3 regions of the Herbaspirillum camelliae genome follow, and region 3 is predicted to be linked to each of the others. Evidence: predicted binding sites of a transcription regulator. Region 3 holds the regulator's gene; each other region holds the start of a gene.
What was found. The regulator LexA, encoded in region 3, represses DNA repair genes until DNA is damaged. The targets are predictions, from matches to a motif close to ACTGTATNNNNATACAGT.

Region 1 (5,866 bases), 330 kb from region 3:
AGGAAGGCAGCATCTGCCCCATCGACAATGACACCTACGCCTACCACTTCCATGAGCCTCTCGGCGTGGTCGGCCAGATCATCCCCTGGAACTTCCCCATCCTGATGGCGGTGTGGAAACTGGCCCCGGCGCTGGCCGCCGGCAACTGCGTGGTGTTGAAGCCCGCCGAGCAGACCCCGGCCTCCATCATGGTGCTCATCGAACTGATCGCCGACCTGATCCCGCCCGGCGTGGTCAACATCCTGCAGGGCTTTGGCGTGGAAGCCGGCAAGCCGCTGGCCTCCAACAAGCGCATCGCCAAGATCGCCTTCACCGGCGAGACCACCACTGGCCGCCTGATCATGCAATACGCTTCGCAGAACCTGATCCCGGTGACGCTGGAGCTGGGCGGCAAGTCGCCCAACATCTTCTTCGCCGACGTGCTGGACAAGGACGACGACTTCTTTGACAAGGCCCTGGAAGGCTTCGCCATGTTTGCGCTGAACCAGGGCGAGGTCTGCACCTGCCCCTCGCGCGTGCTGGTGCAGGAATCGATCTATGACCGCTTCATCGAACGCGCCTTGAAGCGCGTGGCGGCCATCAAGCAGGGCAATCCGCTGGACAAAAGCACCATGATCGGCGCGCAGGCCTCGCAGGAGCAGTTGGAAAAGATCCTGTCCTATATCGACATCGGCAAGCAGGAAGGCGCCAAGGTGCTGGCCGGCGGCGGACGGGAAGAACTGGGCGGCGACCTGGCCTCGGGCTACTACGTCAAGCCGACCGTGTTCCAGGGCAATAACAAGATGCGCATCTTCCAGGAAGAAATCTTTGGCCCGGTGGTCTCGGTGACCACCTTCAAGGATGAAGAAGAAGCGCTGGCCATTGCCAATGACACGCTGTACGGCCTGGGCGCGGGCCTGTGGACCCGGGATGGCACGCGCGCCTTCCGCATGGGCCGCGAGATCCAGGCTGGCCGTGTGTGGACCAACTGCTATCACCTCTATCCGGCGCATGCGGCTTTCGGCGGCTACAAGCAATCCGGCATTGGCCGCGAGAACCACAAGATGATGCTGGACCACTACCAGCAGACCAAGAACCTCTTGGTCAGCTACAGCCCCAAGGCGCTGGGCTTCTTCTGAACCTTCGCTGGTCTCCTTTGCAGCAAGGCAGCTTCGGCGCCGGTCCGCTCTGTGCGGCCGGCGCCGTTTTTATCTGGATCATTGAGGCAGGAGGATGCCGATGACAGCCTTACCCCGCGTCACCGCCACCGACGCTACCGTGGACCTGCTGCGACAGTTGAAGACGCGGCATGGCGCGCTGATCTTTTTCCAGTCCGGCGGCTGCTGCGATGGCAGCGCACCGATGTGCTATCCCGAGGGCGATTTCACCCTGGGCGATACCGATGTCTATCTTGGCGACATCGATGGCGTGCCGTTCTACATCGGCGCTGACCAGTTCGAGTACTGGAAGCACACGCAACTGATCATTGATGTGGTCAATGGCAATGGCGGCATGTTCTCGTTGGAGAACGGCAGCGGCAAGCGCTTCCTGACGCGCTCGCGGCTGTTTACCGATGAGGAGTATGACGCCCTGGCCCCGCTCAGTGCCCGCGTGACTTGAAGCGGCGGTAGAGCGTATTGCGCGATACCCCCAGCGCCTTGGCGGCGGCGCTGACGTTGCCGTCATGGGTGCGCAGGGCGCGTTCGATGGCGGCCCATTCGTTGTCGTGCATGGACAGCGGTTTTTCGTCCATCTCTTCATAGGCTGCCGGGGCAGGCATCCCGCCCGCCGCCAGCAGCGGCGCTGCCTCTTCCAGAAAGTCATCTGGCAGGTGTTCTACGCCTATCCGGGCCTCTCCATCGGCCATGGCCAGCGCGGTGCGGATCAGGTTGGACAGTTGCCGCAGATTGCCCGGCCAGCGGCTGGCCTGCAGCAATGCGAGGGCCTGGGTATCAAAGCGGGGTGCATCGCGGCCGCCTTCCTGTTCCAGGATGCGGTCAATCAGGGCGCTCAGGTCGCTGCGCTCGCGCAAGGCGGGCAGCTTTACCTGCAAACCGTTGATGCGGTAGTACAGATCTTCACGGAAGGCATGACGCGCAGTCATCTCGCGCAGGGGTTGGTTGGTGGCGCACACCAGCGCAAAGTCCACCGGGATGACGCGTTGGCTACCCAAGGGTGTTACTGCGCGTTCCTGCAGCACGCGCAGCAGGCGGCCTTGCAGGGCCAGCGGCATGTCGCCGATCTCGTCGAGGAAGAGGGTACCGCCCTGGGCCTGTGCGATCTTGCCCAGCGCGCCTTTGCGGCGGGCTCCGGTGAAGGCGCCGTCTTCATAACCGAACAGTTCGGCCTCGATCAGGTTCTCGGGAATGGCCGAACAATTCACGGCTACGAAGGGGGCTGCGCCGCCCCGGGTTTGGGTGGTACTACAGCGTGCGCTTTCGCGGTGGATGGCCTGTGCCAGCCACTCCTTGCCGGTGCCGGTTTCACCGGTGATGAGGACCGGGATGTCGCGGTCGATCACCTTGCGCAACTTGCCGATGATGGCGCTCATGCGGGCGTCGCCGGTATCGAGGGCTTGCAGGCCGCCACGCGGCTGGCCCGGATGGGGGCGCACAGGTGGGGCTGGGCGAGCAGATGGGCTGGCGGGCAGTACTTCCGGTGCCTCGATCACGGCTTCGCGCGCATTCTGGAAATGCTGGTCGCGCAGCCGCAGTTCTGCGCGGCCATGGATGCGGATGCCATTGTGCAGGCACAGCTCCAGCAGGCCTGGGGCGGCCTTGCGATGATGCTCGAACAGCAGCGACAGCGGCACCCCGAAGAGCGACGCAAAGGTATGCGACTGCAGTGCCGAGAGCGTCAGCCCCAGCTGGAACTGCGCGCTGCGATTGGCCGCCAGGAAGCGACCGCCCGGCGTGAAGCTGACGATGCCCTCGACCAGCGTACCGACGAATTCGGCGCGGCTGTGGAAATGCAGGGTGATGCAATCAGGAAAGCTGCCGGCCAACAGATGGTTTTCGATCATCTGCGCCGACATGCGCACCAGCGCCATGGTGTGCTTGTGGAAGCTGCCGCATTCGCCCGAGACATCCAGCACCCCCAGCACCTGGCCGCGATGGTCGAAGATGGGGGCGGCCGAACAGGTCAGGAAGCGATTGGCGTCCAGGTAATGCTGCTGGGCGTGCACGGTAGTGGGCTTCTGCTCGAACAGCGCTGTGCCGATGGCATTGGTGCCGCGCAGTTGCTCGGACCAGCGACCACCCGGCCCAAGGGCCACGCGATCAGCCTTGGCCAGGAAATCGCTGTCGCCGAGGGTATGCAGGATGGTGCCTTCCGCATCCGACAGGATCACCATGCTGTGGGTATTGCGGATCTGGTCGTAGAGGGTTTCCATGACCGGGCGGGCGTGGCCGGAGAGGGTCTGGTTGGCTTCGAGGGTCTGCGCCAGGTCGGCGCGCGAGAGCGAGTCGAGGTCGGGCCGCTGGCCGCGCGTGATGCCGTAGGACGAGCTGCGCTGGTGAGAGCGCTCGATGGCCTGCAGATCCGGCACGCCATCGGTGCTGGCCTGCACCAGCGGCGAGGTGCCCAGCAATGCACCGGCGCCGGGCCGGTTTGCCTGGTATTGCATCCTTGTCTCCTTGGGACCTCTGGCGGTCCTTGTTCCCCCTTGTGGTGGCTTTCTTCTCTGTTGGGAAGCTGAGGGTGAATTAGCATAACCGATTAATGCGGCAGCCGGACAAATTGAAACAGCATTTGCAGGGCCGTCCAAGTGAAGGCAGAATACTGTATATAAATACAGTATTGTTGAGCTTCCGGTGGCCTCCTTCCCCAAATTTCCGCAGGGCATCGCCCAACCTTTTCCGACCCAGCCAGCGCCCACGGCAGAGGACGATCCTAGCCTCACGCCTGCGACCTTCATCCATCGCAGCCAGGTAGCCCAGAAGGGACGGGGTGCGGTCACCAACCTGCGGGGGCGCTATGAATCGGTGAGCCGGGAAGAGTTCGACGATGGCTGGCAGCCCATGCATTGGGCCGAGGGAGAGGGTGCTGCCGCGCTTGAGCACGACGAGGAGCCGGCGCGCCTGAAGACCATCGTCACCGAAGAAACCGCCAAGTCCATCATCAGCCGCAATAGCTCACCGGACCTGCCGTTCTCGCTGTCCTTGAATCCCTACCGGGGCTGCGAACATGGCTGCATCTACTGTTTTGCCCGTCCATCGCACAGCTACCTGGGGCTTTCGCCAGGCCTGGACTTCGAAAGCCGGCTGGTGGCCAAGACCAATGCCCCCGAGCTCTTGCTGCGCGAGCTGGCCAAGCCCTCCTACCAGCCCGACACCATCACCGTGGGCATCAATACCGACGCCTACCAGCCCATCGAGCGCGAACGCCAACTGACCCGGCGCATTCTGCAGATCCTGCACGATTGCGAAAACCCGGTCGCCCTGATCACCAAGTCCGCCCTGATCGAGCGCGACATTGACTTGCTGGCCGCCATGGCCGCCAAGGATCAGGCCATCGTGGCTGTCACCATCACCACGCTCGATCCCGCCATCGCCCGCACGCTGGAGCCGCGCGCGGCCAGCCCGGCGCGGCGCTTGCGGGTGATCCGCACCCTGGCCGAGGCGGGCATCCCGGTGAGCGTGTCGATTGCGCCGGTGATTCCCTTTGTGACTGAACCTGATCTGGAACGGGTGATGGAGGCGGCAGTAGAGGCTGGCGCACGCCAGGCGGGCTATATCGTGCTGAGGTTGCCGTGGGAGGTCAGCCCGCTGTTCCGGCAATGGCTGCAGGCGCATTTCCCCGACCGGGCGGCGCGGGTGATGAACCGCATCCAGGACATGCGCGGCGGCAAGGATTACGACGCCGATTTCGCCACCCGCATGCGTGGCACGGGCGTCTGGGCGGACCTGCTGCATCAGCGTTTCGAGAAGGCCAGCCGGCGTCTGGGTATCCATCATCGCAACCGGGCGTTTGCTACGCTGGATGCAAGTTGCTTCAAGCGGCCACAGTGGGCGCCTGAAGCGCTGCGGCAGCCAGCCAGGTCGGACGGGCAGATGGATCTGTTCTGATGCGGAGCTTGCCGGTGGCCGTTCGGTCAGGCCCGCTCGCTGGACTTGAGCAGCACCACCAGCGCCCCCGCGCCACCGTCGGCCGCGCGGGCCTGGCAGAAGGCCATGACTTCATCCTTCTGGGCCAGCCAGTTGCGTACCTTGTGCTTGAGTACGGGCTCCTTGTTGACCGAGCCCAGGCCCTTGCCATGGATCACCCGCACGCAGCGCAGGCCACGGCGGCGCGATTGACGCAAAAATTCACCTAATGCTTCACGCGCCTGATCGCGCCGGTAGCCGTGCAGGTCGAGCTGGGCCTGGATCACCCAGTTGCCGCGCCGCAGCTTGGAGAGCACGTCCATGCCCACGCCAGGGCGGGCGAAACTGAGGTTTTCGTCGCTGTCCATCAGTGTGTCGATGGTGAATTCGTCGGAGAGCGACTCCAGCAGCGCCGCCTGCTCATCGGCCAGGTGCTGGCGCGGGATGGGCAAGGGCGCGTCGGGCAAGTGAAGCGCCTTGTCGATGGCCTTGCTGCGCAGCGGCGCGATCTGGCCGATGCTGTTGCGGAAGAGGTTGGCCTCTTCGCGGATGGCCGCTTCCTGGCGCGCTCGCTCGGCCAAGGCCAGCGCGCGCGCTTTTTCCTGCTCTTGCAGGTCGCGGCGCAATCCCTTGAGCGCCGCAAAATCCTTCATAGTCGCCATGACAGCCACCCCAACCCTGTAGCGAATTTGTCCCTGAGCGGGCTACTGTAGCAGAAGCTGGCGCAGTCTTCAGCCGCAGGCCAGCTTGATGATGACGCCGCCCGGGTCGACGTGGATGTTGAGCCGGCGCGGATTGAAGTC
Region 2 (5,866 bases), 3.1 Mb from region 3:
GCAAGGTGCATTGGCGCGCCGGCGCGGACTGGATGGTGGGCCATCTGCTGGACGGCGACCTGGCCAGCAATCACCTGAGCTGGCAATGGGTGGCCGGGACCGGTAGCCACAAGCCCTACCTGTTCAATGCCGAGAATGTGGCCAAGTACGCGCCGCCGCAGTGGCACAGTCCGGGCACGGCCCTCGACGTCAGCTATGAGGCGCTGGGCGAGCTGGCTCTGCAGCCTGATCCGGTTCCGGCTGAACCGGGCGTGCGCAGGCTAGTGCGCTGCCAGGAACCGGCCCTGCTGGCCGAGCCGCCCAGCAGCCTGGACACCTGCGCACCCGATGCCCAGGCCGTCGCGGGGCGCGATGTCTGGCTGGTCCATCCCTGGAGCCTGGGCGAACTGCCCGCCACGCTTGGCCCGGATACCGTGGTGGTGGGGCTGTACCTGTCGGACTTCCACCTGCTCTGGCCTTGGGACCAGCGCCGTTGGCGCTTCGTCGGCGCCCGCATGCGTGAGCTGACGGCGCTGCGCTGGCATGGCGACGCCGCCAGCGTCGGACGCGCCTTGAAGGCAGCGCGCAGCGTGCGCTGCCAGCTTGATCCCCACCTCGCCCCCTGGTTGCCGCTGTGGGCGCAATGCCAGAACCCGCCGGCATTGTTCCCGCCAGTGGACAAGCCTTGCGACCTGTTTACCCAATGGTGGCGGCGCAGCACCCAGGGTCTGCAGACGGCTGCGCAATTGCTGGCAGCCGAAGGACGGCGTGATGAGCGATGACAGCAGCACCTCCAGGGGCGAGCTGACCGTGCTCTACGACGGCAGCTGTCCGCTGTGCCGCCGGGAGATCGGCTTGTACCAGCGCATTGGCGAGGATGCGCCCTTGCGCTTCTGTGATATCAGCCAGCCCTGTATCCCGGCAGATGAACTTCCCGTGGGCCTCACACGCGCCCAGTTGCTGGCGCGCTTTCATGTGCGCCGCGACGACGGCGCGGTCTTCAGTGGCGCCGAGGCCTTCGTGCAACTGTGGCGGACCTTGCCCGGCTGGCGTTGGCTGGCGCGTCTGGCGCGACTGCCAGGGATGTTGTGGCTGATGGAGCGCAGCTATCGCATCTTCCTGCGCCTGCGTCCGGCCCTCCAGCGATGGGTTATGCGCCGGGAGCGCCGCTGACATTTCTTGCGTCGTGACCGCGTACTGTTCCAGCGCCTGCCTGAGCGCCTGATCGGTTAGACTGGCGGGCATGAAAATCCTCGGTATCGACCCAGGCTTGCGCACCACCGGTTTCGGGGTCATCCACAAGCAGGGCAACACGCTGTCCTACATCGCTTCCGGCACCATCAAGACGCCGGACGGCGATCTTCCCTCACGCCTGAAGGTCATCCTGGCCAGCGTGGGCGAAGTGGTGAAGTCCTATACGCCTGATTGTGCCGCCATCGAAAAGGTATTCGTCAACGTCAACCCGCAATCCACGCTGCTGCTGGGACAGGCCCGTGGCGCGGCGATCTGTGCGCTGGTGGCGGCTGACCTGGCGGTGGCCGAATACACGGCCCTGCAGGTCAAGCAGGCCGTGGCCGGCCATGGACGCGCCCAGAAGGCGCAGGTGCAGGAAATGGTGGCGCGGCTGCTCAAGCTGCCCGGGCTGCCCGGCACCGATGCCGCCGACGCCCTGGGCGTGGCGATCTGCCACGCGCATGGGGGCGGGGTCTTGTCCGACCTCGGCGCGCTGGCCCCGGCGCTGGCGCGCAAGGGCATCCGCATGCGCGGCGGGCGCCTGGTCGGTTAGTTTTTCTTCTTGAAGAGCGACAGCACCCGCTGCGCCAGCTTCACGATCACCAGCACCACCGCCCCGGAGAGTACGCCAAAGAGCGCATTCAATACCGCAGGGGCAATCGCGCCCAGTACCGGGCCGATCACCGCCACGCCCTCGACTGCCACCGCTGCCGCTTCGATGGCGTGATGGGCGAACGGCAGGCCATGCGTCAGGATGCCGCCACCGACCATGAACATGGCGATGGTGCCGATCACCGACAGGCTGCGCATCATCTTCGGCGCGGCCGCCAGCACGGCGCGACCGATGCCGGCCTTGACGCGCCCCCAGGCGCTGGCGCTGGCGTGCTGCACCAGGTACAGGCCGCCATCATCAAGCTTGACGATGCCCGCCACCAGACCATAGACCCCCGCCGTCATGATCAGCGCGATGCCCACCAGCACCGTGATCTGCTGCTGCAAGGACGCACCGGCGACCGTGCCCAGCGTGATGGCGATGATCTCGGCCGAGAGGATGAAGTCGGTGCGCACGGCGTCCTTGATCTTTTCCTGCTCGTAGATCAGCGGATCAACGTCCTCGGCAGCCGTAGCGGCCACTTCGTGATGCTCTTCGTCGTGCGGCAGGTATTTGTGGGCCAGCTTCTCGAAGCCCTCGAAGCACAGGAAAGCGCCACCCAGCATCAGCAGCGGCGTCACCGCCCAGGGGATGAAGGCGCTGATGGCCAAGGCGGCGGGCACCAGGATGGCCTTGTTCTTCAGCGAGCCCTTGGCCACCGCCCACACCACCGGCAGTTCACGCTCGGCGCGCACGCCGGCGACCTGCTGGGCATTGAGGGCCAGGTCGTCGCCCAGCACGCCGGCGGTCTTCTTGGCCGCGACCTTGGTCATCAGGGAAACATCGTCGAGAACGGTGGCGATGTCGTCAATCAATGCAAAAAAGGCGCTGCCGGCCATGTTTTTCCTTTGTCTTCTCTCTGTGAGGGGGGCTTGGATACTGTTTATCCGAACAGTGCTGTATCATCCCGGGATTATCACAGAAGCTGCACCTCACGCACACCACTGACGCCATGATCGGTCGCCTCTCCGGAATCCTTCTCGAAAAACTTCCCCCCAACCTGCTGGTGGACTGCCAGGGCGTCGGCTATGAAGTGGCCGTGCCCATGAGCACCTACTACAACCTGCCGGCCCTGGGCGAGAAGGTCACCTTGCTCACGCACCTGGCCATCCGCGAGGATGCGCACATCCTGTTCGGGTTTGGGACTGCCGAAGAACGCAATACGTTCAAGGAGCTGATCAAGATTTCGGGCGTGGGTGCGCGTACCGCGCTATCCATCCTCTCGGGGATGTCGGTGGCCGACCTGGCCCAGGCCGTCACCCTGCAGGAAGCAGGCCGCCTCACCCGCGTGCCGGGCATCGGCAAGAAGACCGCCGAACGCCTGCTGCTGGAGTTGAAGGGCAAGCTCGGCGCCGATCTGGGCGCGGTGGCCGGCGTGGTCCACAGCGACGCCAGCGCCGACATCCTCAACGCCCTGCTGGCGCTGGGCTATTCGGACAAGGAAGCGACCCTGGCCATGAAGCAGGTGCCCAAGGACAGTACCGTCTCGGACGGCATCAAGCTGGCCTTGAAGGCGCTTTCCAAGGGCTGATGCAAAGGCAGCGGCAGACAAGGATTAGAGCATGAGCATCCAGACCGACGATTTTTCCGAACAGCGCATCATCTCCGCCACGCCGGCCTCGGCCAACGAGGAAGCCGTCGAGCGCGCCCTGCGGCCCAAGCAGCTGGACGAATACGTCGGCCAGGAAAAGGTGCGCGCCCAGCTGGAAATCTTCATCTCCGCTGCCCGCAAGCGCGGCGAGCCGCTCGACCATACCCTGCTGTTCGGTCCGCCCGGCCTGGGCAAGACCACCATGGCCCACATCATCGCCCGCGAGATGGGCGTGAACCTGCGCCAGACCTCCGGCCCCGTGCTGGAGCGCGCCGGCGACCTAGCCGCCTTGCTCACCAATCTCGAAGCCAATGACGTGCTCTTCATCGACGAGATTCACCGCATGTCGCCCGTGGTGGAGGAAATCCTCTACCCAGCGCTGGAGGATTATCAGATCGACATCATGATCGGCGAAGGCCCGGCCGCCCGTTCGGTGCGCCTGGACCTGCAACCCTTCACCCTGGTGGGCGCCACCACCCGCGCCGGCATGCTCACCAACCCGCTGCGCGACCGCTTCGGCATCGTCGCCCGGCTGGAGTTCTACACCCCGCCCGAGCTGGCCCGCATCGTTACCCGCAGCGCCGGGTTGTTGAATGCTCCCATCGTCGAGGACGGTGCGCTGGAAATCGCCCGCCGCAGCCGTGGCACCCCGCGTATTGCCAACCGCCTGCTGCGCCGCGTGCGCGACTACGCCGAGGTCAAGGGCCAGGGCCGTATCACCCGCGAGATGGCTGATGCCGCGCTGGTGATGCTGGACGTGGACCCGGTCGGTTTCGACCTGATGGACCGCAAGCTGCTCGAAGCCGTGCTATTCAAGTTCGGCGGCGGCCCGGTCGGGCTGGACAACCTGGCGGCGGCCATCGGCGAAGAACGCGACACCATCGAAGACGTGCTCGAACCCTACCTGATCCAGCAAGGCTATCTGCAGCGCACCCCCCGTGGTCGTATCGCCACCGGCGCGGCCTATCAGCACTTCGGCGTGACCGCTCCGCGCACCAGTCCCAATGGCGATCTGTGGGGTGGCTGAAGACGGTTGCTCGCCTGCATGGCCCCGCCTGTCCCGGCAACTGAACAGCAGCGTGGCGCAGTGCCGCCTGGACTGATGAAATTTTTGTCAGACATCATATAAAAGCGAGTTTTTGCTTGTGCAAAAACTAATCGTCATCGACAATGGATAGCTATTCACTATCTTTCGATGTGAGCCCTCCATGCTAATGTCGAGCCAAGCCCTTCGATACGCGCATCAGTTGCTGGATGCCCGCGCCCAGTCCAAGGTCATCCCGCGCATCTCCGAGTCCGAGCCGCTGTCGGTAGAAGACGCCTACGAGATTGCCCACAACATCCGCAACATCCGCGTGGCCCAGGGCGAGCAGCCCATCGGCCGCAAGATCGGTTTTGTGGTGCGCAAGAACTGGGAGCGCTACGGCATCATCGACGATGCCCGCATCCCGACCTGGGCGCCGATGTATGACAGCACCGTGCGCTTCGCCGAAGACAATCACGGTCTGCAGTCGCTGACCGGCGCGGTGCAACCGCGCATCGAACCGGAGATCGTCTTCAAGCTGGGCAAGACGCCCGCACCGGATGCCTCGCTGGAAGAACTGGCGGATTGCCTGGAATGGATGGCGCACGGCTTCGAAATCGTGGTCTGCCCCTTCCCGAAATGGGAATTCACCGTGGCCGACTCGATTGCCGCCTTCGGCCTGCATGGCACCCTGATCGTGGGCGAGCCGCATGTGCTGTCCTCGGCCAGCCGGCATCACCTGCCGCAGATCCTGGCCAGCGCCAGCGTGTCCCTGTCCTGCAGTACCGAGTCCGCCAGCGTCCTGCGCGCCGCCGGTTTCTGCAATGACGAGATGGACAGCCCCCTGCATGCGCTGTGGCACCTGCACCAGCTGCTGCAGAAGCAGACCCGCTTCCGCAAGCTGCAGGCCGGCGAGATCATCACCACCGGCACCTGGACCGACGCCTGTCCCATCGAGCCGGGCCAGACCTGGACCACGGCCTTCTCCGGCGTGACCCTGCCGGGCCTGACCGTCTCCTTCGTCTGAGCCGGGACCTGCTGCGCTGATGGCGATCTGGGTCGATGCCGACGCCTGTCCGGGCGTCATCAAGGACATGCTGTTCCGGGTGGCCGACCGCACCACGATCACTGTCACGCTGGTGGCCAACCGGCCCTTGCGCACGCCGCCTTCGCGCTACATCAAGTCCATGGTGGTGCCCGCCGGCTTCGACGTGGCCGACCGCGAGATCGCCCGCCAGGTTGCGCCCGGCGACCTGGTCGTCACCGCCGACATCCCGCTGGCCGCCGACGTGGTGGCCAAGGGCGCGCTGGCGCTCAATCCGCGCGGTGAACTCTATACGGCCCAGAACATCGGCCATCACCTCAGCACCCGCAATTTCATGGAAAA
Region 3 (5,866 bases):
GGCCCTTGGCGCTGGTGCCGATGACGTTGGCCATGGTGCCGTTGTTCGACAGGTCATCCAGGGTGATGGTGATCTGGTCGTTCAGCTTGTTGTCCGACACGTTGGCACCGACCTGGAAGGACAGGGTCAGGGAAGCCGACACGTTGGCCGAATCAGAGCCGGTGCCAGCCGAAGCGCCTTGACCGGTACCGGTGAACAGGTTCTGGCCGTTGAAGCTGGTGCCGTTCAGGACGCGGAACACTTCCTGGGACAGCTGGGTGTATTCGTCGTTGAGGGTCTTGCGGTCTTGTGCGCTGTTGGTGCCGTTGGCAGCCTGGACAGCCAGTTCACGCATACGTTGCAGGTTGTCGCCGACGGTCGACAGAGCGCCTTCAGCGGTTTGCGCCATCGAGATACCGTCGTTGGCGTTACGTTGTGCAACTGCCAGACCCTTGACCTGGGAGTTCATGCGGTCGGCGATGGCCAGACCGGCGGCGTCGTCCTTGGCGCTGTTGACGCGCAGACCGGAGGACAGACGTTGAATCGAGGTGTTCAGGGACGATTGCGACGCATTCAGGTTCCGTTGCGTATTAAGCGACGGGATGTTGGTATTGATGACTGATGCCATGTTAATTCTCCTAAGATTTGAGACCGATGATCCGAGTTTCAGTGCTTAACTTTGGTCTTCTACCCATGAGCCCCAGGCGTTTCAACCTCTGTTGATTGCTTTATCGGGCAGTCTTGGAAAAAGTTTAGGGTTTTACGCAAAAAAATCTTTTTCAAGACTTTCCGAACTAAAACTGCGTGCTTTGAAACTCCAAGCAAATCCTTTTTCGACGGCAATCTGAAAAACTTTAGGAAAATATCTGTTGTGGTAAAGAAATTTCTCCGAAACGACAAGGCCGCCCTCGCGGGCGGCCTTTTTTCGATGTCAATCCGACAATTGTCGGAGGGAAATCTTTATCCTCCGGCCTTCTTCTGCTGCAAGGCGACCAGCTCCTGGCCGACTTTGGTGAGTACGGAGTCCCAGTCGCTCAGGGCTGGTTGGCGGAACAGCCGCATGCCCGGGTACCAGGGCGAGTCCTCACGGTCCTGCAGCCAGCGCCAGTCCGGCACATGGGGCAGCAGTACCCAGGTGGGGTGTCCCAGGGCCCCGGCGAGGTGGACCACCGAGGTGTCCACGCTGACCACCAGGTCCAGGTTGGCGATGGCCGCGGCCGTGTCCGCGAAGTCCTGGCAGTCATCGCCCAGGTTGAAGATCGGCAGGCCGGAAGGCAGTTCCTTGAAGGCGTCCAGTGGCTTGCCCTTTTGCAACGAGTAGAACTCGATATTGGGCAGCTGGAACAGTGTTGCGAACTTGTCCATGGCAATGGAGCGGTGGCGGTCGTTGCCGTGTTCCGGGTTGCCGCCCCAGACCACGCCCACGCGCAGCTTCTCGGGTGACTGGCTCAACTGCCGGATCTTCTCGCCCCAGCTGCTCTTGAGGATGGGATCGGCCGACAGGTAGCCGCCGGGCACGCTGGGGATGTCGTCCACGGTATCGGTGCCCATGGCGTAGGGCAGGCTCATGAGCACGTAGGCGCAGTCGCAGGGCGGCAGCGGATCGCTTTCGCGGATCAGCGTCACCTCCGGGGAGTAGGACTGGAACAGGCGGTACAGCGGATTCTTGACGTGCAGCGCCACGCGTGCGCCCTGGTCCAGCACCATGCGCACGTAGCGCAGGAACTGGATGCTGTCGCCAAAACCTTGTTCGTGCATCAACAGGATGTACTTACCGGCCAGGGAGGACTTGCCATCCCACTTCGGGATCAGTTCAAACAGTTTGTGGATCAGGCGGTAGACGTGCGAGCGTTCGCGCGTCACCAGGCGGCTCTCATGGCACTCCCAGCCTTCCTTGAGGTGGCCCTGCAGCAGCAGGCTCAGGGCGATATTGTGCCTGGCCGTGGGATAGTTGGGACGCAGTTCCAGCGCCTTGCGGAAGTTGCCGATGGCGTCTTCGAGGTCGCCGTGATCGTGCTGGATGGCGCCGATGTTGTTATAGGTGAGGGCGTGTTTGGAATCCACTTCCAGCGCCTTGTTGAACATGCGCATGGCATCGTCAAAACGGTCACTGGTGGAGAAATAGCTCGATCCCAGCTTGACGTAGGCATTGGGATCCTTGGGGGCGATTTCGATGACGCGCAACAGGTGTTCGTGGGCCTCGTCGATCCGGTTCAGCTTCAGGTAGGAATCGGCAATCTTGTTGTGCGCATAGGTATCCTGGGGATCCAACAGGATGGCCGTCTTGTGGGACTCGATGGCTTCCTTGTACATCTCCATGGCATGGAAAGCCTCGCCCAGGGCGGTATGGGACGGCGCGAAACTGATCTGCAGTTCCAGCGACTTGAGGATCACGGCCACGGCTTCGTTGTAGCGCTTGCATTCGATCAGGGCGCGGCCGAGGTGGGAGAGGGGGCCGGGCGCATTGGGTTCTCGCTTGACGGCGTCCTCGAAATAGGCGACCGAGGCTTCCGGGTCATTCTTCTCGTGCAGGGCATTGGCCAGGCCTATGCGCGAGGCGCGGTGGTCCCGGTCGATGCGGATGGCGTGCTCGTAGATGGAGATGGCTTCGTCGATGCGGTCCTGGCTCAGCACCGTGCCGGCCAGGTTGCTCATGTATTCGGCGTTTTCGGGATCGGCTTCGATGGCCTTGCGCAGATAGGCTTCGGCGTCGGCGAACTTGCCTTCGTGCATGGCCACCAGTCCGCGCGCATGATTGGCGAACACCAGCGTGGGATTGCGCGACAGGACCGCCATGCATAATGCCTTGGCTTCGTCGGTCTTGCGGCTATCCAGCAGGTCAAGCGCCTTGCGCACGTCGAGCAGGTCTTGCAGGGGATGCTTGGGCGGCGGGGTGACCGGCTTGCCGTGCTTGTTGCTGTTCTTGCGCGTCGACATCGAAGGGGGTCCTTGTGGTTGGGTGCTGTAGTTGCACCGGATATAGCTTTCCAGCAGGGATGATATGCGCGCCGACGTCCAGGCGAAGAGGAAAACAGAAAGCAAAAAACCTTCGTTTTAGACGAAGGTTTTGCATGGTTCGGGTGCTTCCCGGTCGCAGTGCGGAGCTTTCTGCGGCGCGGTGGGGTCTTCGGCGTCTAGTTCCAGCTGCGCATGAGCCCTACGGCCAGGCCTTCCAGGGCGAACTGTTCTTCGTTGGGCTTGACGATGATGGGTTCGAAGTCGGGATTTTCCGGGAAGAGGGTGATCACGGAGCCGGTCTTCTGGTAGCGCTTGACCGTGACTTCGTCAGCCAGCCGGGCCACCACGATCTGGCCATTGCGGGCCTGGTCGGTCTTGCGCACGGCCAGCAGGTCGCCATCGAGGATGCCGGCGTCGCGCATGGACATGCCGCGTACCTTGAGCAGATAGTCCGGCTTGCCGGAGAACATGGCCGGGTCGACCTGGTAAGTCTTTTCCACGTGTTCCTGGGCCAGGATGGGAGAGCCTGCGGCGACACGCCCGATCAGCGGCAGGCTCAGTTGCATCAGGGCGGGATGAGGCAGCGCCATCTGGCGGCTGGCAGCCAGGCCACCCGGTTCGCGCAGGCGGATGCCGCGCGAGGTGCCCGGCGAGATCTCGATGGCGCCCTTGCGCGCCAGGGCCTGCAGGTGTTCTTCGGCGGCATTGGCAGAGCGGAAGCCCAGCTCGGCGGCAATCTCGGCGCGCGTGGGGGGGAAGCCGGTGTTCTCGATGGCGTTCTTGATCAGGTTCAGGATCTGTTCCTGGCGCGCGGTCAGTTTGAGCATGGAAGGGCCTTTCTCTCGGGGAAGGCTGTGTGGATGAACAGTCTGTATTTTTATACAGGTGCAATCCTTGTGTCAACGGCAACATGCATTTCCAGCGGTCGAAAACGCGGCTTTTGCTGTTTTTCTTCACTTCTTCACTTATAGATAGATGGACAGTTGGCCCTCTATATATAGAGGGGCTGAAAATGGTGAGAGGATCGCTCTCTTTCTGCGCCCCTGCGCCTTCTTGTCCTTCAATGAAGGTGATTTGTCGCTGCCAGGCCTCGGTCGGACGTGCCCATGATTGCTGTTATGTCCAAAAGCTTGTATGATCTTGGGTTTTCCTCTTCCCACACCCGTCTTGACGCCGGGGTGGGCGTCTTCAATAAGTCCATAAGGAGTCTACATGCGTCATTATGAAATCGTATTTATCGTCCACCCGGACCAAAGCGAGCAAGTGCCGGCGATGATCGAGCGTTACAAGGGCATCGTCACCACCCGCGGCGGCAAGGTCCACCGTGTCGAAGATTGGGGTCGTCGTCAACTGGCCTACCAGATCCAGAAGCTGGCCAAGGCTCACTACGTCTGCCTGAACATCGAAGTCGACAGCGAAACGCTGGCTGAAATCGAAACCGGCTTCAAGTTCAACGACGCCGTCCTGCGCCACCTGACCGTCAAGATGAAGAAGGCCGAAACCGGTCCTTCCCCCATCCTGAAGGCAGTGCAGAAGGAAGACGCGGCCAAGAGCCGTACCGAAGCTCCGGCAGCTTAAGCGCTGCGAACATAGCGGAGAGTGAACCAGTTTCAAGTCATCGCCAGCCTGGCCGAACGTGATGTCCTACGTTATACGCCGGCCGGTATCCCGATTGTCACTGCCAGGTTGCAGCATCAGTCGGAACAGGTGGAAGCTGGCATGAAGCGTCAGGTCGAATTCGAGATCGCGGCGCTGGCAGCGGGGGAAATCTCCGGTGCGCTCAACAGGGCGGCACTGGGTGAAGTCTTCCGGTTCACCGGCTTTTTGGCCCGCAAGAATCGCAACAGCAAGAGCGTCGTGTTTCATATCGTTGATTTTGGCCCGGTCGCGCCGGATTGAGCGGCGCAAGATAGCCAAACAGACCTTACCCAATTTTTAGATACAGGAGCCAACCATGGCATTCGGTAAAAAGTTCGATAAAAGCAAGCTGAAAAACAAGCGTCAACAGCAAAACCCGCTGTTCAAGCGCAAGAAATTCTGCCGTTTCACCGCCGCTGGCGTTGAACAGGTCGATTACAAGGACGTGGACACCCTGAAGGACTTCGTCCAGGAAAACGGCAAGATCATGCCGGCACGCCTGACCGGTACCAAGGCCCACTACCAGCGTCAAGTTGACACCGCCATCAAGCGCGCGCGTTACCTGGCCCTGCTGCCGTACACCGATCTGCACAACGCCTAATCAGCGTCGAGAAATAGGAGAAAAACATGCAAGTCATTCTGTTGGAAAAAATCGTGAATCTCGGCGGTCTGGGTGATGTCGTGCGCGTCAAGGACGGTTTCGCACGCAACTTCCTGATCCCGCAACGCAAGGCCCGCCGCGCTACCGATGCAGCCATCGCTGAATTCGAAGCCAAGCGCGCTGACCTGGAAAAGGCTGCCGCCGAGAAGCTGGCCGCTGCCCAAGCCCAAGGCGAAAAGCTGACCGGCGCCACCGTGGAAGTGTCGCAGAAGGCCGGCGTTGACGGCCGTCTGTTCGGTTCCGTGACCAACTTCGACATCGCTGAAGCCCTGGGCAAGAAGGGTTTTGCTGTCGAGAAGTCGCAGGTGCGCCTGCCCAACGGTCCCCTGAAGACCGTTGGCGAGCACCCGGTGTCGGTTGCTCTGCACACCGACGTGGTGGTCGACGTCACCATCGCTGTCAAGGGCGAGCAAGCGTAATACGCCTGTTTGCTGCAATTCGTTTTGCAATAGAAAAGCCGGGTTCGCCTGGCTTTTTTATTGTCAGTTTGACCAAAATATCCCGCTACTGGCGGCCGGATCGGCTGGGGCGGCAGATGTCTTGATGTTGCATTCGTTCGCACGCAGCATCAGGGTGTGCAAAAACGTCCGCCCTGACCAACGGCTTCACATCAGCAGGTTATAATGCGCG

Region 1: a site for LexA is predicted at 3,759-3,776, ahead of BGK68_RS15790 (PA0069 family radical SAM protein). Genes of this name have one in related genera too.
Region 2: a site for LexA is predicted at 2,743-2,760, ahead of ruvA (Holliday junction branch migration protein RuvA). Genes of this name have one in related genera too.

What each region holds. Positions count from the first base shown of each region.
Region 1 covers NZ_KV880769.1:3,550,708-3,556,573, forward strand. Annotated here, with positions in the region: gene adh (aldehyde dehydrogenase) at 1-1,118, shown strand, start outside; gene BGK68_RS15780 (DUF779 domain-containing protein) at 1,219-1,599, shown strand; gene BGK68_RS15785 (sigma-54-dependent Fis family transcriptional regulator) at 1,580-3,604, opposite strand; gene BGK68_RS15790 (PA0069 family radical SAM protein) at 3,792-5,045, shown strand; gene BGK68_RS15795 (Smr/MutS family protein) at 5,072-5,725, opposite strand; gene BGK68_RS15800 (I78 family peptidase inhibitor) at 5,795-5,866, opposite strand, start outside.
Region 2 covers NZ_KV880769.1:746,462-752,327, reverse strand. Annotated here, with positions in the region: gene BGK68_RS03425 (FAD-binding domain-containing protein) at 1-761, shown strand, start outside; gene BGK68_RS03420 (thiol-disulfide oxidoreductase DCC family protein) at 751-1,152, shown strand; gene ruvC (crossover junction endodeoxyribonuclease RuvC) at 1,223-1,765, shown strand; gene BGK68_RS03410 (DUF808 domain-containing protein) at 1,762-2,703, opposite strand; gene ruvA (Holliday junction branch migration protein RuvA) at 2,817-3,395, shown strand; gene ruvB (Holliday junction branch migration DNA helicase RuvB) at 3,427-4,482, shown strand; gene BGK68_RS03395 (2-keto-4-pentenoate hydratase) at 4,664-5,506, shown strand; gene BGK68_RS03390 (YaiI/YqxD family protein) at 5,526-5,866, shown strand, end outside.
Region 3 covers NZ_KV880769.1:3,881,131-3,886,996, forward strand. Annotated here, with positions in the region: gene BGK68_RS17465 (flagellin N-terminal helical domain-containing protein) at 1-607, opposite strand, end outside; gene BGK68_RS17470 (tetratricopeptide repeat protein) at 940-2,916, opposite strand; gene lexA (transcriptional repressor LexA) at 3,114-3,764, opposite strand; gene rpsF (30S ribosomal protein S6) at 4,150-4,515, shown strand; gene priB (primosomal replication protein N) at 4,537-4,836, shown strand; gene rpsR (30S ribosomal protein S18) at 4,892-5,176, shown strand; gene rplI (50S ribosomal protein L9) at 5,203-5,655, shown strand; gene BGK68_RS17500 (replicative DNA helicase) at 5,860-5,866, shown strand, end outside.